DNA from 2 places in the Micromonospora sp. NPDC005174 genome. Region 2 is predicted to be linked to the other one. Evidence: riboswitches for the same ligand, from Rfam matches in the RefSeq annotation. Region 2 holds a riboswitch; the other holds the start of a gene.
The links. Region 2 has a riboswitch for cobalamin ahead of ABZU91_RS17590 (ribonucleoside-diphosphate reductase subunit alpha). Riboswitches for the same ligand answer to the same signal wherever they lie in the genome.
Positions count from the first base shown of each region.

Region 1 (8,059 bases), on a different contig from region 2:
GTCCGTGCTGCTGAACAGGTTGGAGACGCCCACCGGGTCGTCGCCACTGAGCACCGCCCCGCCGACGACAGCGCCCCGATCGTCGAAGCGGGCCAGCACCCGGATTCGCGGGTCGGCCAGCAGCGCCGGGCGGAACAGCTCCCCACCGCCGTGCGCGCTCGCCCAGGCCGCCAGCCCTCGCGCAGTAGTGACCGGGGTGAGCGGCGCGCCGGCCGGCGGCTCGGTGGGCGGGCGATGGATCCACTGCGCCTCGAAGAGCACCCGGAACCCGTACGCCGAGAGGTCCACGTCGGCGAAGCTGTCCTTCACCGACGCGCCGGCCCCGGCGTCGATCCGCGCCAGCAGCGCGTCGGGGTCGACGCCGGGGCGCAGGGTGACCGCGTCCGGATACCAGGGTGGGGAGCGGCGGGGCACCGACCACGCCTCGGCGTCGATCCGCCCGACCAGCCCGTGACTGGCGCACACGGCATCGCACCATTGCGCGTTGTTGTGCGCCGCCGCCTCCCGCACGTCGTCCGACACGCCCGGCAGCCTAATCGGTGAGGACGACGAGCCGCTGGGTCGCGCGCGTCATCGCCACGTACCTGTCGACCGCCCCCTGGATGCCCTCGCCGAACGCCTCCGGGTCGACGAGGACGACCAGGTCGAACTCCAACCCCTTGGACAGTTCCGGGCTCAGCGACCGGACGCGATCCGTCGTCGGCCGGAACGTGGGCTCGCCGATGACGCAGGCGATCCCCTCGGCGTGCTCCGCGAGCCAGCCGTCGACGATCGCGTCCAGGTCGCGCACCGACCCGTGGGTGACCGGGATGCCGTTGCCGCGGATCGAGGTCGGCACGTTCGCGTCCGGAAGCACGGCCCGGATGACCGGCTCGGCCTGCGCCATGACCTCCCGGGGCGTCCGGTAGTTGATGGTCAGCGAGGTCAGCGTCACCCGGTCGAGTCCGACGCGGGCGAGTCGTTCCCGCCACGACCCGGTGAACCCGTTCCGGGCCTGGGCGCGGTCCCCGACGATGGTGAAGCTGCGCGACGGGCAGCGCAGCAGGAGCATCTGCCACTGCGCGTCGGTCAGCTCCTGCGCCTCGTCCACGACGATGTGCGCGAACGGGCCGGCCAGCAGATCCGCGTCGGCGCTGGGCAGGACGGCCTCGTCGACCAGCGCGTCCTGCAGGTCCAGTTGGCGCAGGCTGGACAGCACGCCCTCGCCGTCGTCGTAGGTGTGCGCCTCGATCAGCTCGTCGACGACCGCCGCCATGCGGACCCGCTCGGTGGCGATCGTCGCCTCGCGTCGGCGGTTGCGCCGCGACGCCTCCGGGTCGCCGAGCCGCTGCCGCGCCGCGTCCAGCAGCGGCAGGTCGGCCACCGTCCACGCGCGGGCGTCGGCGCGCTGGAGCCGGCGGACGTCGTCGGGGGCGAGCCACGGGGCGCACCTGCGCAGGTACGCGGGCACGGACCACAGGTCCGCGACGATGTCGGTCGCGTCGAGCAGCGGCCAGGCACGGTTGATCGTCGTACGGAGTGTCGCGTCGCGCCGCAGCGTGGCGCGCACGGCGTCCTCCGGCTCGTCGCCGTCGTACCTGCCGAGCAGGATGTTCAGCAGCTCGTCCCAGATCTCGTCGCGGGCCTCGTTGTGCGGGGTGCCCGGTCCGGGCGCCTCGAACGCCTGGGCCCAGTCGTCCGCGCTCGGCCGGACGTCGGTGTCGCCGGCCGCGACCGTCAGCGCCGTCGTCGGCGGCTCCTCGTAGAACCGGACGGCCGCGTCGATCGCCCGTACCAGGTCCGCCGAGGCCTTGAGCCGCTCCACCTCGGGGTCGGTCTCGACCGCCGCCGAGGCGCCCTGGGGCACGAGGTCCCGCAGGGTGCAGGTCTGCACGTCGTCCTCGCCGAGGCTGGGCAGGACGTCGGCGACGTACGCCAGATAGGGCTGGTGCGGTCCGACGAACAGCACCCCGCCGCGGCGCTGTCGCAGGCGCGGGTCGGAGTAGAGCAGGTACGCGGTGCGGTGCAGGGCGACGACCGTCTTGCCCGTACCCGGGCCACCGTCGACGACGAGCGCGCCGTCCGACCCGGCCCGGATGATGGCGTCCTGGTCGGCCTGGATGGTGCCGAGCACGTCGCGCATCCGGGCCGACCGGTTGCCGCCGAGGCTGGCGATGAACGCCGACTGGTCGTCGAGCGCGGCGTGTCCCGCGAACCCGTCCGGGGTGAACACCTCGTCCCAGTAGTCGCTGATGCGGCCGAGCGTCCAGCGGTACCGACGTCGGCTCGCCAGGCCCATCGGGTTGGCGTGCGTCGCGCCGAAGAACGGCTCGGCCGCGGGGGAGCGCCAGTCGAGCAGCAGCCTTCGACCGTCGGCGGCGGTGAGACCGAAGCGTCCGATGTAGACCGGCGCGGGATCGTCCGCCTGGACGATGCGGCCGAGGCACAGGTCCAGACCGAACCGGCGCAGGGCGCGCAGGCGGCCGCTCAGGCGGCGGACCTCCTCGTCCCGGACCACCGCCTGGCGACCCTTGCCGGCGGGCGCCCGACGCTCGGCGTCGAGGCGGTCGGACAGGTCGGCGATCGACCGTGCGAGGCTCGCCGCGATCGCGGCGAAGTGTTGCTCGTCGCGGGCGATGAGAGCCGGGTCGGCCTTGGCGGCACGGTTCCCGGGCAGGTCGAACACACTGATCGCCGCCGACGACTCGTTCATCCGCATGGCTCCCGTTTCCGCAGGTCATGGCCTTGGACGGGCCATTCTGCGGGACACCGGGGGCCTTGCCGCAAGTCCCCCCATGCGGTATATGTTGGATATGGCGGGAGGGTCTTCCCCGTCCTCAGGGCTTCCGTTCGGCGTAGACGAGATCCATCGTGTCGGTGCGCCCGGCCCAGCGCAGGTCGAGATGCCAGCACCCCGCACGGGGCAGGTCGATGATCGACGGGCCCGGCCCCCCGGCGACCTCGCGGGTCACTACCGTGTCGGTGCCGTCCAGCCTGGCGGTGATCTCCAGCGTGGCCGACGCGGTCGTGGCCGGCGACGTCGTGGTGGGCCGCGCCACCCACAGGATCTTGTTGCTCGACCCGTCCGGTCGGACCTGGGCCAGCGGATCGCCGAACAGCACCGCCGCGATCTCGCCCCGCGCGCCGATGGTGTGCGGGGCGCGGGCGTCACCGGTGAACCCCGCGTCCGCCCAGTCGGGCAGCGTCCCCGTCTCGACCCGCGCCGTGCAGCCGGTCGCCGACGTTGTGGCCGGGCCGTCGGCGGGCGTCGCCGTGACCGAGCCGTCGGTCGACGTCTCCGGCCGGCCGGCGGCCGTGCAGGCCGTCAGCAGGAGGACCGTACCCAGTAGGAACCTGCCCCAGGTGACCATTGCGCTCCCTCTCGAAGAGACGTGTGCCCCGTACCAGGGGGACACCGCTTGGGCCGCGCAGGTTCCGGGAAAGTTAGAGCAGCGACTCGGCGATCGCCACCGCCGCGGCTCGCGTGCGCGCGCCCTCCAGGCGGTAGGTCACCCCGCCCTGCTCCCAGATCAGGGTCGGCGCCGCGAGCCGGGCGGTCTCCTGACGGATCTGGCCCGACCGGTCGACGTAGGACAGCACGTGGGGACCGTCGACCCAGATGGCGAAGTCGCCGTCGACCTGCGTCCACTCCGTTCCCGCACGGCTGGTCCGTTTGTGGAACGCGAGGTCGAGGCGACCGTCGAACGCGTCGAGGCGCAGCGAGCCACCGTCGTAGAGCAACGTCGCCACCCGGTACGCGCCAGTGCCGTCGGGATCGGCGATCGACACCCGCTCCGGCGGACCGAGCGCGGGCGGCACACGGATCGGGAAGCGCACCGCCCGTCGCGCCTCGTCGAGGCCCACCGTCCGCAGCGACGGCAGGGGTGACGGCTCGCCGCCGGGCGACGACGGCGTCGGCGACGTGGCGATCTCGACGCCCGCGAAGCGCAGCACCTCCCCGACGGCGTCGGCGACGGCGGCGCGCGTCGGCGGCAGCGCCGCGACCAGCAGGGCCACGAGCGTCGCCGCGGCGAGGGACCGCCATCGACGCCGTCCGCGTACGTCGCGCACGAGACGGTCGTGTACGCGTGCGGTCACGTCCGGCGCGTCCGGCGTCGCCAGCCAGGCGCCGAGGTCGTGCAGCTCCGCTTCGAGGCCGCGCAGCTCCGCGTCGAGGTCGCCGGCGTTTCGGCCGAGGTCATCCATGGTGCGCCTCCTCGTCGACGAGCAGGGCGCGCAGTTTCGCCAGCGCCCGCGAGGTCCGCGACTTCACCGTTCCCCGGGGCCAGCCCAGCATGACGCCCGTCTCCTGCTCGCCGAGGTCGAGGAGGAACCGACAGACGATCACCTCGCGGTCCCGTTCCGGCAGTTGGCGCAGGGCCGCCACCAGCTGGGCGCGGCGCTCACCGGCGAGGACCGCGCCGACCGCGTCGTCCCCGGCGATCGCGGGCGAGTGGGTCGCCGCCGCCCGCAGGACCAGGCCGTCCCGGCGCGAGCGGGACCGGTGCAGGTTGCGGGTCTCGTTGGCGACGATCGCGAGCAGCCAGGAGCGGAAGGACGCCTCCCCCCGGTACCGGGACAGCTTGCGGTACCCCTTCACGAACGCCTCCTGGACGACGTCCTCGGAGTCCGGTCCCGCGCCGAGCAGCACCGCCGTCCGGTACGCGGACGCGGTGTGCCGGGCGACCAGGAGGTCGTACGCCTCCAGGTCACCGGCTCGGGCGCGGGTGACGAGCACGTCGTCGTCCAGGGGAACCTCCGGTTTGGCTCGCACTGCTGACACCGCTCGCGCGTGTCGGGTTCCGCCCGGGACCCGGTGAGTCAGATTTTTCCCACCCGCCGTGCAGCGTATTGCCAGGAATCGGTGCTGAACTGGAGGTGGCGTCGAAGGAGAGGGGCTGGGCATGGGCTGGTTCAACCGGCGGTCACGAGGCGCCGAGGCGACCCCGACGAAGCTGGACCGCGAGGCCACCCGGGACGACCTCGCCGCGTTGGAGGCGTTCGTCGCCAGCCGGCGCGGGGTGGAGTTCTACCTGGAGCCGGAGACCACCGCCACCGACACCACAGTGGTCGCGATCGCCTACGACGGTGAGTGGATCCGCCGCCGCACCGGCACACCCCGGGCGGCCGGCGACATCGCCCGCAAGCACGCGGTGCCGCTGTACGAGGCGGCCCGCACCGGCTATCCGGAGCGGATGCGGGTGTGGAATCGGGCACACCCGGAGCGCCACGCCCGCTGAGACACATCCGGCCGCAAGCCCACCCCCGTCCTGCCGCCGACGCGGGCCAGGGGGCTCTGCGCATCCTTTGCTCTGCTTCACCAGAGGCGCCAGTGCGACCCCGTCCGCGTTGCCGGTAGGGAAGCAGAGCAAAGGATGTCGGGCAGGGGCCGCGGGCAGCGAGGTGCGAGGCATCCGGGTGCGGGTAGCGAGGTGGCGAACAGCAGGGCGGGCATCGAGGCGGGGGCATCGGCGGCGGTGTCCACCGCCGCAGCTCGGCGACGCGCGCCTGCTGGGCGGGCCGGAGCGGCGTTGACCCGCAGCGTGGGGGTGTGGCAGCATTCGCGGCCTGACGGCAGTGAAGGAAGTCGGTGCGAATCCGACGCGGTCCCGCCACTGTCACCGGGGAGCGATCCCCCCTCGTGAGTCACGGCCGTGTGTCTGCGGTTGGAAGGCCGGGGGAGAGCATCGATCCGGAAGCCAGGATACTTCGGCCGTCGGGACGTACCCCAGGGCGTGGACACCCGAGGAGGACCCGATGACGCTTGGCGTCTCCATCATCGACGGCTGCTGCCGTTCCCCGCACCGCGGCTGTGCCGCCGCCGCGATCGGCATCGACTCCATTCACCGCTGAGTTCCGCGCCACGCCACCCGTCGCCGCCGGCCTCGCGCCGGTGAGCGGTCCGGGTCGCGGTGCCCGCTGAACCCCGCGCCCATCCCACGTCGCCCGCTCGCTGCCGCGAGCGCGTCGACGTCACCGTCCGGAGCGTGCCGTGCGCATTCTGCTGCTCTCCACCGCCGACACCGACCTGCTGGCCGCCCGCGCCAGCAACGCCGAGTACCGGCTCGCCAACCCCGCCCGCGTGGCGGCCGACGAGGTGCCCGCCCTGCTCGACGGGGTCGACCTCGTCGTCGTACGCCTGCTCGGGGGTCGGCAGGCGTGGCCGGGCGGCCTCGACGCGGTGCTCGCCGGGGGCGTACCCACCGTCGTGCTCGGCGGCGAGGCGCTGCCGGACGCGGAGCTGATGGCGGTCTCCACGGTCCCGGCCGGGGTCGTCGCCCAGGCGCTGTCGTACCTGGTCGAGGGCGGACCGGACAACCTCGGGCAGCTGGCCCGGTTTCTCTCCGACACCGTCCTGCTCACCGGCGAGGGGTTCGCCCCGCCCGCGCCCACCCCGGCGTACGGCGTGCACGGCGACCATCCGAGCGACCCGCAGCGGCCCACCATCGGGATCGTCTTCTACCGGGCACACGCCCTCGCCGGCAACACCGCGTTCGTCGACGTGCTCGCCGACGCGGTCCGCGCTGCCGGCGGCAACCCCCTGCCGATCTTCTGCGGCTCGCTGCGCGGGCTGACCACCGGCGCCGGTCCGCTCGGGCTGTTCGCCCGCTGCGACGCGCTGCTGGTCACCGTGCTCGCCGCCGGTGGCGCGGTCGCCGCCGATGCCTCCAGCGGCGGTGACGAGGACGCCTGGGACGTCGGCGCGCTCGCCGCCCTGGACGTGCCGGTCATCCAGGCGCTCTGCCTGACCAGCACCCGCGAGCAGTGGGCCGCCAGCGACGCGGGGCTGTCCCCCTTGGACGCGGCGATGCAGGTGGCCATCCCCGAGTTCGACGGCCGGATCGTCACCGTGCCGTTCTCGTTCAAGCAGATCGACGCCGACGGGCTCTCGGTGTACGCGGCCGACCCCGAGCGGGCCGCCCGCGTGGCCGGGATCGCGGTGCGGCACGCCCGCCTGCGGTACGTGCCCACCGCCGACAAGCGGATCGCCGTGGTGCTCAGCTCGTACCCCACCAAGCACTCCCGGGTCGGCAACGCGGTCGGGCTGGACACCCCGGCCTCGGCGGTCCGGCTGTTCGCCGCGCTCGCCGAGGCGGGCTACGACCTGGGCGACGCGCCGCCGCCCGACGACGGTGACGCGCTGATCCACGCGCTGATCGCCGCCGGTGGTCACGACGTCGAGTGGCTGACGCCGGAGCAGTTGGCCGCCGCCGAGGCCCGGATACCGGGGCAGACGTACCGGCGGTGGTTCGAGGCGGTCCCGGCCGAGCTGCGCGAGCGGATGCGGGAGCACTGGGGGGAGCCGCCCGGCGAGCTGTACACCGAGGGCGGCGACATCGTGCTGGCCGGGCTGCGGTTCGGCAACGTGGCGCTGCTCATCCAGCCGCCACGCGGGTTCGGGGAGAACCCGATCGCCATCTACCACGACCCGGACCTGCCGCCGAGCCATCACTACCTGGCCGCGTACCGCTGGCTCGCCGCCCCGGTCGCGGACGGCGGCTTCGGCGCGGACGCCGTGGTGCACCTGGGCAAGCACGGCACCCTGGAATGGCTGCCCGGCAAGGGCCTCGGCCTGGCCGCCGACTGCGCGCCCGACGCCGTCCTCGCGGACCTGCCGCTGGTCTACCCGTTCATCGTCAACGACCCCGGCGAGGGCACCCAGGCCAAGCGACGGGCACACGCCGTCGTCATCGACCACCTGGTGCCGCCGATGGCCCGCGCCGAGACCTACGGCGACCTGGCCAAACTGGAGCAACTGCTCGACGAGTACGCCACCGTGCAGGCGCTCGACCCGGCCAAGGTGCCGACCGTGCGGGCGCAGATCTGGGACCTGGTACGCGCCGCTGAGCTGCACCACGACCTGCACACCGAGGCGATGCCCGACGCGGACGACTTCGACGACTTCGTGCTGCACCTCGACGGCTACCTGTGCGAGGTCAAGGACGTGCAGATCCGCGACGGGCTGCACATCCTCGCCGACGCGCCCACCGGTGAGCCGCGGGTCAACCTGGTGCTCGCCGTGCTGCGCGCCCCGCAGATCTGGGGCGGCGCCCACGCCCTGCCCGGCCTGCGGCAGGCT
Region 1 covers NZ_JBEXIJ010000010.1:96,359-104,417, reverse strand. Annotated here, with positions in the region: gene ABZU91_RS14190 (hypothetical protein) at 1-522, opposite strand, end outside; gene helR (RNA polymerase recycling motor ATPase HelR) at 533-2,692, opposite strand; gene ABZU91_RS14180 (hypothetical protein) at 2,817-3,350, opposite strand; gene ABZU91_RS14175 (hypothetical protein) at 3,424-4,185, opposite strand; gene ABZU91_RS14170 (RNA polymerase sigma factor) at 4,178-4,753, opposite strand; gene ABZU91_RS14165 (hypothetical protein) at 4,884-5,219, shown strand; cobalamin riboswitch at 5,560-5,689, shown strand; gene cobN (cobaltochelatase subunit CobN) at 5,972-8,059, shown strand, end outside.
Region 1: it holds a riboswitch for cobalamin, as region 2 does, so the genes downstream of both, cobN (cobaltochelatase subunit CobN) here and ABZU91_RS17590 (ribonucleoside-diphosphate reductase subunit alpha) in region 2, are expected to answer to the same signal.

Region 2 (8,059 bases):
TGCACGTGCTTCGCGGGTCGCCCCTCGTGCGGCGGCCACCACTGGCGCTCCTCGCCGCCGGCGAGGCATGTCGGTTGTGCGGCACATACCTCAGAGTCATATTCATACCTCTGTGGTATGTCGCTCACCGGCTCTGTCGCCTGCCGAGGGTGACGGGGGCGCGCTCAGCCGGAGCTGCCATCGTCGGCCGTGGTCGGTGAGCCGGACGATCGCCAGCGGCGCGACGTCGAACTGCCGGTACGTCGCCAGTGGCAGATCCAGGGCGTGCACCAGCGCGACGCGGACCACGAGCGGGTGAGTGACCGCCGTGACCCGTCGACCGACGCCACGCTGGGCGTCCAGCCACCGACCGACGCGCTGGCGTAGCGCCGCGACCGACTCGCCACCGTGCGGTGCCGCGTCCGGGCTGGTCAGCCACTCATGCAGCGCCGCGGGCCGCGTCGCGGCGATGTCCTGAAGGGACCGACCGGCCCACTGCCCGTAGTCGCAGTCGGCAAGCGCCGACTCGACCGCGGGCGTCAGGCCGAGGGCGTACGCGGTCTGCACGGCCGCCGTCGCGGGACTGGACAGGCAGGCGTGGCCGTCGCCGGTCCGCCGGCCCGGGTCGACGGGGGACAGGGCGAGGGCGGCGCGCCGGCCGCCCTCGTCCAGGCTGTCGTTCCCGCCGAACCGGGCCTGCCGCAGGGCGGCGGTGTGCCCGTGGGCGACCAACCGCAGGCTGGTGGCGCTCACCCGGCCAGTCGTGCCTCGGCGACCGCGCGTTGGCGGTGCATCAGAGCGGCGAAGAGCAGACCGAGCCCGGTCCACAGCACCACCTGGGTGCCCAGGGAGGCGAGGCGGAAACTCCACAGCAGCGTCGCGGGGAAGTCACCGGGGACCTCCTGGAACGACGGCAGCACCACATAGGAGACGACGGTGACCAGCAGGAAACCGCCGACTGCCGCGCTGGCGCGGAGCCACACCGGCGAGTGCTCGCCGACCGAACGGTAGCCGAGCGAGCCCGACCAGACCGCGACCAGGCCGAGTACCACCATCAACAGGTAGGTGACCGTGCGCTGGTCGATGGTGGACGGGTCGCCGACGGCCGGAGGGTTCGGTGGGTACTTGAGGAACGGCACGATCACCACGCCGAGCAGCGCGCCGCCGGCCAGTAGCAGACCGCCCCGCCCGTCGTCGACGGCCCTGCGTCGCCGGCTCAGCAGGACGTACGCGGTGGCCAGCAGGCCGCCCATCGCGGCGCCGAACAGGCCGGTGGCCAGGAACAGGCCGCCGCGCTGGCCGTTGCGGCCGACCAGGGCGTCCTCGTCGTGCTGGTGCCCGTCGACGGGGGATTCGGCGTGCGTGGCAGCCGCCGCCTCCTCGATGGCGATGGCCGCCTCGACGTGCGGTTCGCCGACGACGTAGGCGAACGTTCCGGCGAGCAGGCCTGCCACCAGGCCGGCGAGCAGGCCGCGCAGCAGGACCGTGACGAACGAGGGTGCGGTGCCGGTGCCGGTCAGTGGCACGGGACACCGAGCAGGTGCCGACCGTCGTGCATCAACTCGTGCAGGTACATGCCGCTGCGGGAGACGGCCCCCTGGTCGAAGGCGACGAGGTAGGTCAGCAGGGCGAGCGCGGCGACCGTGGCCAGGACCGCCCACAGCAGACGGGTCGGGACAGCGGGGTGCACCAGCGGCTGGCTGGACGTGGAGCTGGACATGCGTGCACGAACCTCCTCGGGGATGACGCGTCCCCATCGCAAGGCTGCGGACGACCGAGCGTCCTGGCTCGCGACCCCCGAGTGGGGACCGCTCACAGTGGCGCGACCGCGCCGGATTCTCACCGGCTTCCCTCGCGTCGCCGCAGATAGTGGATCGACCGTATCGGTGCCGGTTCGGCTCAGTCAAGCCGGCGGCGACAGCCGGACGCGCTGCCGCCCGACGTGCGCTCACCGGCCGACTCGAAGGTGTCGACGGTGACCATCACCGTTGACCGCGACACGCCCGGACCCGACATGTGGGGTGTGACAAACGTGGTCCCCCCTATATATGGTGTCGACCGCAGCTGGTTCGGCCGCTCATCCCGAGTGGTCGAGGCAAGAGGGAACCCGGTGGGAATCCGGGACTGTCCCGCAGCGGTGAGTGGGAACGAGCGCCGCCATCAGCACTGGGCCACCAATCGGCCTGGGAAGCGACGGCCAGTAGGAGACCGGCTAGTCCCGGTCGCGCCCACGAGTCCGAAGACCTGCCAGCGCGCCGCGTACCCGACCCCGGGTGTGCGGCGGTCCGAGGCCGCGTGGGACGGCTGACGCCACCTGACCCACGCCGCGCCGGCGTGGCGTCCGACGGTGTCCGTCTCCTCGCGTCCGAGGACCGTGAGGTCTCGAACTCCCGAGGAGTGAGTGGTGACAGTCACCGAGGTGGTACCGGTCAGCGGCGAAGCCCTGCGGCGGACACCGATGCAGGTCCGCAAACGCGACGGCGGCACCGAGGCCGTCGACGTCAACAGGATCGTGCGGGCGGTCGAGCGGTGGGCCGACGACCTGACCGACGTCGACCCGATGCGGGTCGCCACCCGTACGATCAGCGGCCTCTACGACGGCGCGACGACGGCGGAGCTGGACCGGCTGTCCATCCAGACGGCAGCCGAGATGATCGGCGCGGAACCGCAGTACTCGCGCCTGGCCGCGCGCCTGTTGGCCGGCTATGTCGACAAGGAGGTCCGTCGGCAGGGCATCGCCTCGTTCAGCGCGGCGATCCGGGCCGGCCACGCCGTGGGCCTGATCGGCGACGAGACCGCCGCGTTCGTCAACGCGCACGCCGAGACCTTCGACAACGCCGTCGACGCCGACGGTGACCGTCGGTTCGAGTACTTCGGCCTGCGCACGGTCTACGACCGGTACCTGCTGCGTCACCCCACCTCAAGGTTGGTGCTGGAGACCCCGCAGTACTGGCTGCTGCGGGTGGCCTGCGGCCTGTCGCGTACGCCTGACGAAGCGATCGACTTCTACCGGCTCATGTCCAGCCTCGCCTATCTGCCCAGCTCACCGACGTTGTTCAACTCCGGCACCCGGCACACGCAGATGTCCTCGTGCTATCTGGTCGACTCGCCGCGCGACGAGCTGGACTCGATCTACGCGCGCTACGCCCAGGTCGCCAACCTGTCCAAGTTCGCCGGTGGCATCGGCATCGCGTACTCCCGGGTCCGGTCCCGCGGTGCGCTGATCCGGGGCACCAACGGGCAGTCCAACGGAATCGTGCCGTGGCTGCGCACACTGGACGCGAGCGTCGCCGCGGTCAACCAGGGCGGTCGACGCAAGGGCGCGGCCTGCGTCTACCTCGAGCCGTGGCACCCGGACATCGAGGAGTTCCTCCAGCTACGCGACAACACCGGCGAGGACGCCCGCCGTACCCACAACCTCAACCTGGCCAACTGGATTCCGGACGAGTTCATGCGCCGGGTCGAGGCGGACGAGATGTGGTCGCTGTTCGACCCCGACGAGGTGCCGGAACTGCCGGACCTGTGGGGGGAGCGGTTCGACGCCGCGTACCGGGCGGCCGAGGCGCAGGGTCGGTACGTGCGGCAGCTGCCGGCGCGTGAGCTGTACGGGAAGATGATGCGGACCCTGGCCCAGACCGGCAACGGCTGGATGACCTTCAAGGACGCGGCCAACCGGCTGTGCAACCAGACGGCCGAGCCGGGCAACGTGGTGCACCTCTCCAACCTCTGTACCGAGATCATCGAGGTGTCCAGCGACGCCGAGACCGCCGTGTGCAACCTCGGCTCGGTGAACGTCGCCGCCCACCTGAGCGACGACGGCATCGACTGGGAACGGCTGCGCGCCACGGTCCGTACCGCCGTGACGTTCCTCGACCGGGTCATCGACATCAACTACTACCCGACGCCGCAGGCGGCGGCGAGCAACCCCCGCTGGCGTCCGGTCGGGCTCGGGTTGATGGGGTTGCAGGACGTGTTCTTCGCGCTGCGGCTGCCGTTCGACTCGCCGGCCGCGCGGGAGCTGTCCACGCGGATCAGCGAGGAGCTGTACCTCACCGCGCTGGAGACCTCCGCCGACCTGGCCCGCCGGTTCGGGGCACACCCGGCGTTCGCGCAGACCCGTGCCGCGCGGGGGCGCCTGCAACCGGACCTGTGGGGTGTCGAGGGTACGCAGACCGCGCGCTGGGCCGCGCTGCGCCAGGAGGTCGAGGAGTACGGGCTGCGCAACTCGCTGCTGGTGGCGGTCGCCCCGACCGCGACGATCGCCTCGATCGCCGGCTGCTACGAGTGCGTCGAGCCGCAGGTGTCCAACCTCTTCAAGCGCGAGACCCTGTCGGGGGAGTTCCTCCAGGTCAACACCGCTCTGGTACGCGAGTTGAAGGCCCGTGGTCTGTGGACCGAGCAGATCCGGTCGGCGATCAAGCGGGCCGATGGCTCGGTGCAGTCGGTCGCGGAGCTGCCGGCCGACGTGCGGGAGCTGTTCCGCACCGCGTGGGAGCTGCCGCAGCGGGCGCTGATCGACCTGGCCGCTGCCCGCGCCCCGTTCATCGACCAGTCCCAGTCGCTGAACCTGTTCCTGGCCTCGCCCACCATCGGCAAGCTCTCCTCGATGTACCTGTACGCCTGGAAGTCCGGCCTGAAGACCACCTACTACCTGCGCTCGCGCCCCGCCACGCGTATCCAGCAGGCGACCGTCGCGGTGGTCACGCCGTCGACGGGCGACGCCGAGGCGTTGGCCTGCTCGCTGGAGAACCCCGAGTCGTGCGAGGCGTGCCAGTGACCGTCGCCGACCCCACCACCGACAGCACCGCCGACGCGAGGACCACACACATGCTGCTCGACCCCGGGATGGACCTCACGCTGCGTCCGATGCGTTACCCGCACTTCTTCGACCGGTTCCGGGACGCCATCCGCAACACGTGGACGGTGGAGGAGGTCGACCTGCACGCCGACCTCGCCGACCTGGACCGGTTGTCGCCGGCCGAGCGGCACCTGGTCAGCCGTCTCGTGGCGTTCTTCGCCACCGGCGACACGATCGTCGCCAACAACCTCGTGCTCAACCTGTACCAGCACGTCAACAGCCCCGAGGGTCGGCTCTACCTGTCGCGGCAACTGTTCGAGGAGGCCGTGCACGTCCAGTTCTACCTCAACCTGCTCGACACGTACGTGCCGGACGAGACCGAGCGGTTCGCGGCGTTCGCGGCCATCGAGAACATCCCGTCGATCCGTCGCAAGGCGGAGTTCTGCTTCCGGTGGATCGATTCGTTGCAGGAGATGCGGGAGCTGCGTACCCGCGAGGACCGGCGGGCGTTCCTGCTCAACCTGATCTGCTTCGCCGCCTGCATCGAGGGCCTGTTCTTCTACGGCGCGTTCGCGTACGTCTACTTCCTGCGCTCGCGTGGCCTGCTGCACGGTCTGGCGTCCGGGACCAACTGGGTGTTCCGCGACGAGTCCATGCACATGGCGTTCGCGTTCGACGTCGTCGACACCGTCCGCGCCGAGGAACCCGACCTGTTCGACGACGACCTCGCCGAACAGGTTCGCCGGATGCTCACCGAGGCCGTCGAGTGCGAGGTCCGGTTCGCCGAGGACCTGGTGGGTCAGGGGGTGCCCGGTCTCACCCTCGTGGACATGCGGGAGTACCTCCAGCACGTCGCCGACCGCCGTCTGGCCCAGCTCGGGATCGCACCGCACTACGGGTCGGCCAATCCGTTCGCCTTCATGGAGTTGCAGGACGTGCAGGAGCTGTCCAACTTCTTCGAGCGGCGGGTGTCGGCGTACCAGGTCGGTGTGAGCGGCGCGGTCGCCTTCGACGACGACTTCTAGGACCCCCACCCCACCCCCTCCCCGCCCCGTCGAGCATGACGTTGTTGCTCCCTATCGGCGTTCGGGGGCCCCAGCTTCATGATCGACGTCGGCGGCGGACGGGGTGTGGGGATGGGGTGGGGGTGTTCTTGGGGGTGGGACGGTGGATCAGGCGGGGGTGCAGGTCGGCGTGCTGGCCGGGGGACTGGTTGAGGTGATGGAGCTGAGGTAGCCGGCGGTGGTCGACGCGCCCGGCGCGAGTTGGCCGTTGTAACTGGCGTTCGCGACGCTCACCTGGCTGCCCGACTGGGCGAGTGTGCCGTTCCACACCTGCGACACCGTCTGTCCACTGGCCAGTGTCCAGGTGACCTGCCAGCCGTTGAGCGTGGACGATCCGGAGTTGGTGACCGACAGCCGCCCCTCGAACCCGCCCTGCCAGGTGTTGACCACGGTGTTGGTGACCCCGCAGGACGGCCCACCCGGGCCGGTCGGCGTCGGTGTCGGCGTCGTGGTGGGGGTCGGCGTCGGAGTGGGCGTCGGGGTCGGGGTCGGGGTAGGCGTCGGAGTGGGCGTCGGGGTGGGGGTCGGCGTGGGCGTGGTGCCGTTGGCCTGGAACTGCCACCAGTCGAGGTTGAACAGGGTGCCGCTGCCGCCGGTGAACCGCAGGTACAGGTCCTGGGTGCCGGTGGCGCCCGAGATCGGGCAGGAGATGGTCTGCCACGCCTGCCAACCGCCGGTGCCGGGCACCGCGCAGCTGCCCACCCGGGTGCCGGTGGGGCTACCGAGGCGCAGTTCGACGGTGCCGCCGGACGCGGCCGAGGCGACCCGCGCGGAGAACGACGTCGCGCCCGTACCGAAGCCGACGCCCTTGACCTTGATGTAGTCCCCGTTCTCGATCCACCCGACGTTCATGCCGCCCCCGCTGGCCGGCTCGGTTTCGATGCCGGAGCCCCAGGCGATGGTCTCGGCCTCCTGCCGCACGTACGGGTTCAGCGTGCCGACCTGGGGCGCGCCCGTCGTGGTCATGTTGATCGTCGGGATCGTGCCGTTGGTGTTGTACGTGAACTTCTCCACGGCCACCGAGCGGGTGTAACCGCTGCCGCCGGGCAGCGCGCCGTTGTGGTAGAAGAAGTACGATCCGCCGTTGAAGTCGATGACCCCGGGGTGGTTGGTGAAGCTCGCGCCCTGGCGGGGCATGACCGTTCCGCGATAGGTCCAGGGGCCGGTCGGGCCCGTCGCGGTCGAGTAACCGATGAACTCGGAGCAGCACTCCGCCGCGAACACGTTGTAGTAGATGCCGTTACGTTTGTAGACCCACGGACCCTCCTCGTAGAGGGTGGGCCGGCTCGCGTTGCCCGTCCGGGTGCCGAACCCGGCGGTGGTGAGCGGGATCTTCGTGGCGCTGCCGCTGTACGAGATCATGTCCGCGTTCAGCCGGACGTACCACAGGTTCGGGTTGCCCCAGTACAGGTACGCCTGGCCGTCGTCGTCGACGAAGACCGTGGGGTCGATCTCGCCGTTGCCCACCAGGGGACGGCCGATGGCGTCCCGGAACGGTCCGGTGGGACTGTCGGCGACGGCGACGCCGATGGCCATCGAGTTGGTCGCCCGGGCGGTGACCGGCACGTACCAGTAGAACTTGCCGTTGCGGGCGACGACCTGGCCGGCCCAGGCGTTGGCGCTCGCCCAGCTGAAGGTGGCGAGGCTCAGCGGGGAGCCGTGGTCGGTCCAGTTGACCATGTCGGCCGACGACCAGACCCGCCAGTCCTTCATCGTGAAGTACGAGGAGCCGTCCTCGTCGTGGCCGGTGTAGAGGTAGACCCGTCCGTTGTGGACCAGGGGTGCCGGGTCGGCGGTGTAGATGTGCTGGACGATGGGGTTGTCCGCGCGGGCGGCCGTGGCCGGCATCAGCGTCGAGACGAGCAGCAGGCTCGTGAGCCAGGCGAGGCCGCGCCGGAGCCGGGTCTTGGTCCGTGGTGGCGGTGTGGGGTGCATCGGTACCTCCAGGGTGGGTCACGACGGGCGGGGCGGCTCGCCGCGTGCGCTGGTGGCGTGTCGCGTGTGTCGTCGCGTGTCGATCGGGGCGGCCGCGGCGGTGCCGCGGGCACGGCGGGAGGGAGTTGGTCGTCTGCCGTGGCTCCCGCGTGCGGCGGCCCGCCGCTGTCGACGGCGGTGGTCAACGTCCCTGAGGGAGGCCCGGACACCCACCAGCGGGCGTTGGTCGTGCACTGCCCCATCGATCCCGACGGATCGGTTGGAGCGGTGAAGCGTGCCCTTC
Region 2 covers NZ_JBEXIJ010000014.1:138,919-146,977, forward strand. Annotated here, with positions in the region: gene ABZU91_RS17575 (histidine phosphatase family protein) at 103-732, opposite strand; gene ABZU91_RS17580 (CbtA family protein) at 729-1,505, opposite strand; gene ABZU91_RS17585 (CbtB domain-containing protein) at 1,496-1,699, opposite strand; cobalamin riboswitch at 1,734-1,873, opposite strand; cobalamin riboswitch at 2,028-2,246, shown strand; gene ABZU91_RS17590 (ribonucleoside-diphosphate reductase subunit alpha) at 2,438-4,756, shown strand; gene ABZU91_RS17595 (ribonucleotide-diphosphate reductase subunit beta) at 4,807-5,802, shown strand; gene ABZU91_RS17600 (family 43 glycosylhydrolase) at 5,950-7,689, opposite strand.